Regions from separate parts of the Collimonas arenae genome, predicted to be linked through region 2. Evidence: predicted binding sites of a transcription regulator. Region 2 holds the regulator's gene; the other holds the start of a gene.
What was found. The regulator FliA, encoded in region 2, starts transcription of late flagellar genes. The targets are predictions, from matches to a motif close to CTAAAGTTTNNNNNNNNNNNGCCGNTA.
Positions count from the first base shown of each region.

Region 1: LT85_RS18620 (FlxA-like family protein) is a predicted target of FliA. The motif match lies at 2,170-2,196, and genes of this name have one in related genera.

Region 1 is NZ_CP009962.1:4,270,287-4,274,707, reverse strand. It holds gene LT85_RS18625 (SGNH/GDSL hydrolase family protein) at 403-1,746, shown strand; gene LT85_RS18620 (FlxA-like family protein) at 1,792-2,139, opposite strand; gene LT85_RS18615 (VF530 family DNA-binding protein) at 2,266-2,490, shown strand; gene LT85_RS18610 (SRPBCC domain-containing protein) at 2,644-3,054, shown strand; gene LT85_RS18605 (zinc-binding dehydrogenase) at 3,071-4,138, opposite strand; gene LT85_RS18600 (LysR family transcriptional regulator) at 4,235-4,421, shown strand, end outside.
Region 2 is NZ_CP009962.1:1,246,511-1,250,931, forward strand. It holds gene flhF (flagellar biosynthesis protein FlhF) at 1-1,236, shown strand, start outside; gene LT85_RS05610 (MinD/ParA family ATP-binding protein) at 1,247-2,185, shown strand; gene LT85_RS05615 (RNA polymerase sigma factor FliA) at 2,207-2,950, shown strand; gene LT85_RS25240 (flagellar protein FlhE) at 2,952-3,503, shown strand; gene LT85_RS05625 (flagella synthesis protein FlgN) at 3,557-4,015, opposite strand; gene flgM (flagellar biosynthesis anti-sigma factor FlgM) at 4,012-4,356, opposite strand.

The sequences.
Region 1 (4,421 bases), 2.6 Mb from region 2:
CGTTATAAATCATGCACTTAACTTAGTAGCCAGGGAGTTATCAACAAGACTGTCCACAAATTCTGTGGGTAACTTCGGAAATGCACCTTGAGCAGCAGGAAAAATCCTATATAAATCAGCAGCATAGCTAAATTGCCAGTGGGTTATCAACAAGACTGTCCACACATTCTGTGGGTAACTCCTGATTAGAGGAAAACATCGGAAAGCGTTTATAGCCACCTTCAATTTGTTTCCGTGTGTCAATATTGCCGCGGGTATCATCGTGATGGTATTTTGCTATCGTTTGTGTGGGTAGCCGCCATCTGCCCAATCGCTTCCCGGTTGCCGGCTGTGGCCGGCGCATGCCGGGAAATCTTCTTGATGCAAAAGCCTTTAGTAGCAACTACAACAAGGAAACCAGCAATGAAAACACTTTTTGTGCTTTGTGCTTTGTGTTCGAATATGGCTGTGGCAGGAACAATATCCCCTGAAGTAAAACCCGATCCCCTTTACACCCATCATTTGTCGTCGTCCGGCCCGCTCTCCAAGGAACAACTGCTGAAACAGAAGCCAAGCCAAAAGCCAGCCGCGCGCAGCATGGTTGCTGGCGCAGTAACGAATGCCGCCAGCAGCAGCACCTACACTTATTTGCGCTGCTGGTACCGCACCAACAGCAATCCGACCAAGCCGACCACAACCTACGTCTGGGGCCTTGACCCGTCCAGTGGCGACTACTACCGCATCAACGGTTACTGGTGGGCCGGCGGTGCGCTGAACTGGGAAAACATGTTCTATAGCGATGTCACTCAAAGCACCTTGCAATCGGTCTGCCAAAGCACGCTGACCGCCAAAGGCATCAGCCAGCCGGTAGCAATGGTTGCCGCCGCCGACAATGCGCTGTCGTTCAACTACACCGTCTGGACTACCGACAGCGTAGTACAAAGCGGCATCAACAAGATCGTCGCATTCGGCGACAGCTTGTCCGATACCCAGAATATCTACAATGCCTCGAATTGGACTTTACCAAATTCAAACAGCTGGTTCCTGGGGCATTTCAGCAACGGCAAGAACTGGGTTGAATACCTGGCCGACAATTTGCAGCTTCCCTTGTATAACTGGGCAGTTGGCGGCGCCGGCGTGACCACCCAGAATCTGGTGATTCCTGGCGTGGTCCAGCAAGTGCAGTCCTATACGACCTATATGCAGAAGGCGCAGAACTACCAGCCGCAAAACACCTTGTTCACCTTGCTGATCGGCGGTAACGACCTGGTCAATTACAACAGCACGGTCGACCAGGTGATCAGCGGAGAAACGCAAGCCCTGCAAAGCCTGATTCAGTCCGGCGCGCGCAATATCCTGTTGCTGAAGTTGCCGGATGTGTCCAAGGCGCCGGTGTTCTCCATCAAGACCACGGGGGCGACGGTGGCGGCGCAGGTGATCGATCTCAACAACCGTCTCACCGCGCTGGTTAGTTCGCTGCAAGCGCAATATGGCAGCAGCCTGAATATCCAGCTATACGATACGTATGCCTTGTTCAATGATTTGCTGACCAATCCGGCCAAATACCAGGTCAGCAACACGACTCAGTCCTGTCTCAGCATCAATACCGATTCGACCTTGAATTACATGAGCACGCAGAGCGCCCGCTCACAGTGTACCAATCCGGATAGTTTCGTTTTCTGGGATACCTTGCATCCGACCACGCATACACACAAGTTGCTGGCCGATGCAGTAACTGCTTTCTACCGGGCTAACCTGCAGCCTTAAATGGTGGTTGCGGCCCGGCAGCTCAGCGCTGGGTCGCGCTTTGATTCAAACGTACAGATCCACATTGCCGCCGGCAGAAGCAGTCGGGTGTTTCTGCCGCTGAGTCGGCTGATCATTGAGTTTGTCCTCAATACTGGCTTGCTGCGTATCGGAAAGTTCCGGCACCGCCGCCATTTGGCTAAGCCGGCTGATTTCCATTTCAATCGAGGTAATTTGCAGCTGCAGGCCCTTGACCCGCATGTCGGCCAGTTCCTCTTCGCCTGGCGCCGGTATTTCTTTTAGTACCGTCATCAGTTGTTTTTGCAGGTTGGCAAGCTGCTTCTGCAACGCGGCAATTTGCGAGGCGGTGTTGGCAGGAGAGGGCGCTGCCGCATGCGCTGAATTGATTTTCATGACGTCCTTTCTGGATAAGTGTCATTCAATTAACGACAAGATTCCCAAAAACTTTAATACTGTGTTTCACTGGCGGCGTCCAGGCGAAGACGTAAAATGTCAGCTTGTAAGTTGATCGAGAAGCACATGACACAAAATACACACCACCATCTGCACGGCGTGACGCTGGAGGCGATGCTGACTGAACTGGTTGAACATTACGGCTGGGACGGTTTGGGACAGCGGATCGATATCCGTTGTTTCAAGAGCGACCCCAGCATCAAGTCCAGCCTGACATTTCTACGCAAGACAGTGTGGGCGCGCGAGAAGGTGGAAGCCTTGTACGTTGGCATGCGGCGTGCGATGAAATGAGTTTGCGTAAAATGAGGTAAAGTTTTACCGCGCCATTTTGAAAATTTGATTTCAAATGCATGATTTGCCATGGTGCTGCTTCTTGGATGTTGCTCAGATGTTGCTTCGATGTTGCTCCGACGCTTTGCTCACAGCACTGAAGAAAGAACCACCATGCGCAATGTGATTTATAAGACAGTGGTCCTGAAGGCGCCCGCCGACGCACTGTTCGATATGTATCTCGATCCGCAGTTGCACCAGGCGATCACCGGCTTGCCCGTGCTGATCGGGGAGCAGGCCGGCGATGAGTTCGAGGCTTTCGATGGCGCGCTGACCGGCGTCATGCTACAGGTAGCCAAGCCCAGGTTGATCGTCCAGACCTGGCGCTCGCCGGCGTTCGCCGACGATGATCCCGACTCGGTCTTGTTTCTGTCGTTTCATCCGCAGGGTGAACAAGGCCGGATCGATCTGATTCACCTGGATGTTCCCGAGCAGGAGTACGAGGATGTCAAGAAAGGCTGGCGCGAAAAATATTTCGAACCGTGGCGCGAATTCCTGGCAAATGAATGGTCCGCCACGCGCTAGCGCATCTGCACGACGATTAGAAAAGCGACACCGTAGCTTGCAGGCCTTTCATTTGCGCCGCGTGGTCGATGGCCGCTTCCAGCGCCGGGAAGGCAAAGGTTTTCAGTTCCACCGCATCCAGCGACAGCAAGCCTGCCTTGACCAGTGACAGCAGCGCCAGGTAATCGGCTGAGGTATACATGAAATGGCCGATCAGTTCCCAATTGTTGAGCAGCATGTCGCCATAGGGTATCGGCAGAGCGACTTGCATGCTGCCCATCAGCACCAGTCGACCGCCGCGACGCAAGCTGTGCAGTAGCGCCAATGTACTATTGGCGTCGCTGGCCTGTCCGACCATGTCGTATGCCAGCGCGATGCCGCCGCCTGCTGCGGTACGGATGGCGGATGCGTCGCCGGCAACATCGCCGCTCAACAGCACTGCGACTACACGTCCCTGACCCAGTTCTACCAGTTTCTGCAATGCTTGTGCGTTGCGGCCCAGTGCAATCACCCTGGCAGCGCCCATTGCCAAGGCCGCCAGCACCGCGGCGGAGCCAAAGTAACCACCGGCGCCATTGATCGCCACTGTTTCACCCACGCTCAGACGGCCGCGGCGCAGGCCGCCGAAAGGGATGATGAATTTCGCCAGTACCGCCAGCCGTTCGGCAGCCACGTGATCGAGTCCGTCCAGCGGCAGTAACGTGGAAACAGGAAACTCGGCTACCTCGCGCAAACTGCCATGTGGGAATTCTTCCAGCATGGGCGTGCTGTCGGCGCTGATGCCGGTCAGGCCGATCAGTACTTGCGGCGGTTCCGCTACAGCCTCGTTAGCGATCCAGTAGGGATTGACGGCTACCCGCTGTCCCGGCTGGAACTGCTGCACGCCGGCGCCGACAGCGATTATCCGGCCGATGCCGTTGGTGCCCGGCGTAAACGGGCTGGGCGGATAAGCGTAGGGCAAATTGCTTTGCAGGTAATTGCGGGTGTAGCTCAGCAGTGGCACCGCCTCCATCTGTACCAGTGCAGCGCCGGCACGCAGTTCGGGCTGGGCGACGTCTTCCAGTTTCAGTGTCAATTGCGGGCGGTTGAACATCCATGCTTTCATCTTGGGCTCCTGTTTCCTGTTGTTCATGACGATGATTGAACTTTAAGGCGCGCCAACGTATATTTGAAATCAATTAATGGCATAGGACCTATCAATGTGATTGATCTTCGTGGGATAGATTTGAATTTGCTGGTATCGCTTGATGCTTTGCTGGAGGAGTGCAATGTCACCAAGGCGGCGGCGCGGCTACACCTGACCCAGCCGGCGGTGTCCACCCAGTTGTCGCGGTTGCGCAAGATTTTCGACGATCCCTTGCTGATACCGGCAGACTGCGGCCGCGGCA
Region 2 (4,421 bases):
GGAGAACTGCCGGCGGCTTTGAACAACGATGGCGAGCTGGCGGCAGCAGCCACGCTGGCTGCCGCGCAGGCTGCCACTGCCCAGCGCTTGCGCAGCCAATGCCAGCAATTGATCCGCGTTCTGGCGCAGGATGCCGAAGAGCTTGCGGCCAATGTGGCGGCGATGGAGCAAGGCCGGATTGGTTTCGATGGCAGTTGCGAAGTATGGCGCGATCTGGCGGATGACGGCATTGGCAGCAAGACGCTGGAATTGAAATTGTTGCAGCAGGCGGTTGCTGAAATCGGCACAACATGTGACGACCACGTGCTGGCCATCAGCGGCCAGAGCAATCTGGTCGCCAGCCGCAGCGGCGATGCCTATTTCCTGCAAACCGGTGTGCTGTTGTCCGACCGCAGCGGCATGCCGCTGGCGGCGCCGCATCAATTGCTGTCCACAGCGGCTGGCAGCGCCATGGCGACGCCGCTGATGCGGCAGATGGCATGGCTGCAACAGCAGAGCTTCGGCAAGCCGCTGGTGCATTTGCTGGATAAAGCGCCGGCTGCGGATCTGTTGCAGTCATGGCAGCCCGGTACCGTATTGTGGCTGGCGCGTGCTCGCGGCACTTGCCGCGTGCTTGACGGCGAAACGGCGACAACGCTGGCAAAACTCACTTCACTTCCGGTGCTCGGGGAGCCGCAGCCTGTCGTCTACAAAGGCAAGGCCGCGCTGCAGTCGCTGGCCGAGACGCCTATCACCTTGACCAGCAAGGGCGGCAACCTGTCCGATTTGCGTTGCGTGCTGGTGCGCATTGTCGATCAACACAGCGGCAAGCAACTTGCGGACTGGCGTCTGCTAAGTAATCTGCCTTCCAGCGTCACAGCGGTGCAATTGACGGCATGGGCATGCTGGAAGCAAGCGGCGGAGCCTTTCTATAAATTGCTCAGGCAGGCGATCCGGCAACTCGACGCCTGTACCGAACCGGGTGACAGCAGCATGCAGAAATGTTTGCTGGTCGCTGGCCAGGCCAGCGCCACGATGTGGCGCCTGGCTCATTGCAAGGAAGATTGGGCCGTGGCTGCGCGCGCCATGCTGGCGCAACTGACGGGCCACCGCAACCGTCCCGGCGTAGTAACCGTCGCTTCCGTTGCGGCGATGCTGGAAGGTTTCGGAAAATTGATTGCACTACTGGATGCGCTGGCGATGGATAGTGAAAGCAGCATCGAGCAGACGACCGGCATGGCCGTGACGCCGGGATGAGGAGATGCTGTTGAACAAGGTAGTCAGCGATCAGGCGGATGGTTTGCGTTGCTTGATGGCGCAGCACGCTGGCGGGCAGGCGGCGAGGGTTGTGGCGCTGATCGGCAGCGGCCCCGGCGTCGGCGTCACGAGCGTGATCATGAATTTGGCGGCGGCGCTGGTGCAGCAAGGGCAAGAGGTGCTGCTGCTGGATGAACATGGCGGCGATCCGTCGTCCGCAGCGGCGGCGCTTTGCGCGATCGGCGTCAAAGGGGCGGCGCCGGCCGGTAACTGGTCGCAAGTCGCGACCGGCGCTTTGTCGTTGTCGGATGCGGCAGGGCGCGTGAGTAGCGGCGCGCTACTGTTGCCAGCTTTTAAAGGCGACGCAACGTTGACAACTATCCGCAGCAGGTTTCAAGGACAGGTGGTGTTGATCGATGCCCGTCGCGACGAACGTGGCGCTTTGTCGCCGCTGGCGGCGCAAGCCGACGACGTGGTGGTGGTGTTCAGGCCGCAAGCGACATCGATCACAGCAGCATATGCCTGTATCAAACAGTTGCATTACGTCCATGCGCTACAGCAGTTGCGAGTCATGCTCAACCTGGCCGCAGGTGCTTTGGAAGCACGGCGTGTGCTGGACAATCTGGCCGCCGCGGGCAGCCGCTATCTAGGCCTGGCGCTGGAGTCCGCCGGTTGCGTCGCGGCAGATGCGCAACTGCCGCATGCACAAAGAATGAGGTTGAGCGTGGTGGAAGCATTCCAGACCAGCGCGGCAGCGGTCGATTTTCGGCGGATTGCGGGGCAGCTTCTGCAATGGCCGCGCAAGACGCCTGATCAGGACTTACGAAAAGTCGCCATGGCAAGACGCATCGACGAAGACAGTACGCATGGTCGGCCAGGAGATGCAACGCAGTCAGGGCGGCTTTGCGTAAGTCCAGCTGACGTCATTTGTGAAATGAGTGCTAAGTAACGCAGGAAAGAGGAATTCGTCATGTATACAGCGCAGGGAAAAATCGACAAATCCGATACGTTGGCGAAGCATGCGCCGCTGGTGCGTCGCCTGGCTTTGCAATTGATTGCAAAATTGCCGGCCAGCGTAGAACTGGACGACATGATCCAGGCTGGCATGTTGGGCTTGCTGGATGCCGCCAACCGCTTCCAGGAAGACCAGGGTGCGCAGTTTGAAACCTATGCCAGCCAGCGTATCCGCGGCGCCATGCTGGACGAGTTGCGCGCCAACGACTGGCTGTCGCGCGGCCTGCGGCAATCCTCGCGCAGTGTCGACGCTGCTGTGCAGGTGCTTGAGCAAAAGCTGGCGCGAGCGCCGAGCGAACGTGAAATCGCCCAGGCCATGAAATTGTCGCTGGAAGATTACCAGCAATTACTGCAAGAAATCCACGGTTCGCAACTGCTTTATTACGAAGACTGCGAAAGCGATAACAGCGAAAATTCCTTTCTCGATCGCCAGAATGGTTCCTCCGATCGCAGCGGCGACAACGATCCATTGCAGCGGTTACTTGACAGCGGCATGCGTCACATGCTGGTCGAGGCGATCGGATTGATGCCGGAACGTGAGCGTTTGCTGCTGAGCCTGTACTACGAACAAGAAATGAATTTGCGTGAGATCGGCGCCGTACTTGAGGTTAGCCAGTCACGCGTGTGCCAGTTGCATAGCCAGGCTATTAGCCGGTTGCGGGCCCGCCTGAATGAAAGCAGCTGGAGCGAGGCGGCTTGAGATGAAAACATCGATGCTGGGAATAACAGCGACGCTCTGGCTGACGGCATCGATTGTCGTTGCGCAAGAACGACCGGCAGCCGCTATCAGCCTTGATACCTATTTTCAGAGAAATTTTGGTGCGTCTGCTGCATCTGATGGCCAGGGCGCGCTTCAGCTCAATAGTGCCACCGCCGGTGAACCGTCCGGTGAGTCGCGCGGAACCGTCGGTTCATGGAGTGCGAGCACCTCGGCGCCAGCGATTTTCCAACGTGGAACGCCTTATCAATCGGCACAGATCGAACCGGTTGGCCGTGGCGTCAAGCCGGGTACGCGAACGCGCCGGGTCGCTTGGCAATATGCATTTCTGAGTTCTCCGCCTGCGGGAATTCATGCTTACTTATGCAATTACGCCAGATGTGTGGGGCTGAGCGGCGCCAGCGGGAGCACCACTGCGTTTGACGGTGACGATGGCTGGTCTTATTTCTCGTTTGCTTTTGTCATCGACGGACGCGGTGCGCTGACACCCGCATTGCAGGGATCCCGTAGCCAGGTCTTGGTTGGTTACGAATGAACCGCCGATTTGCACCACAAAAGAGGAAGCGGCGGGCAGAAAGATGCCCGATGTCAGCCTGAAGCCAGGCTATGCCCGTTGCCCAGGCCGATCTTATGCTTGCCGTCCGCACCATAGAGCGACTGGCCGTGGGCGCGCAGGAAATTGATCGACTGCCTTACAAAATCCAGATGGGTGTGAATCATGATGCCGTTGCGGTGATTGTTTTCGCGCGCCTGAGCGGCGCGTTTTAGCAAATCGTGCCAGACCAGCTGCAAATCGCTGCCGCCGGCTGCTGCAGCGGCATCGCCGCCTTCCCGCGTCAAGGCAAAGCCGGCTTGCTGCTGCCGACGTTCCCGCTCCTGCTCAAGGGTAGTGATGCGATCAGCCAACTGCGCCTTGTGCTCGGTAATCTGTTGCAGCTCGTCGAAGCGGCTGTGGATCAGCGCTTCCGCTTCCCGGTCCAGCAAATCCAGGAAAGTCGCCATCGCGGCCCGTTCCTGATTCAGGTGATTGAGCAAGGCGCTGCTCATGACGGCTTCTTGCCAAGCAGGTCGCGCACGGTATCCAGTAAGCCGTCAGCGATTTTCTCGGGGTTGATCTGATAGCGCCCTTCGCTGATGGCCTGGCGTATCTCGGCCACCTTGGCGGCATCGAAATCGCCTGCGCCCGGCTGCAGCAATTGCGTCTGCAACTGGCGTACCTGGGCCGCCAGCGAATTCAAGGCGGCTGGCATAGGCGGGCTGGCGCTGCTGGCGACGCCGGTGGCAGCGGCGTCTGTGGATGCGGCACGCGGCGCGCTATCCTTGTTGGGCGCCACATTGGCTTGGTTCGACACACTGTTCAGCGGCTTTGTGGGTTGATCGATTTTCAAGATACTTCCTCTAGGACCTGTTGGCAGTTAATTTGGGAATGCGAACGTGACGTAGGCGTTGCAGG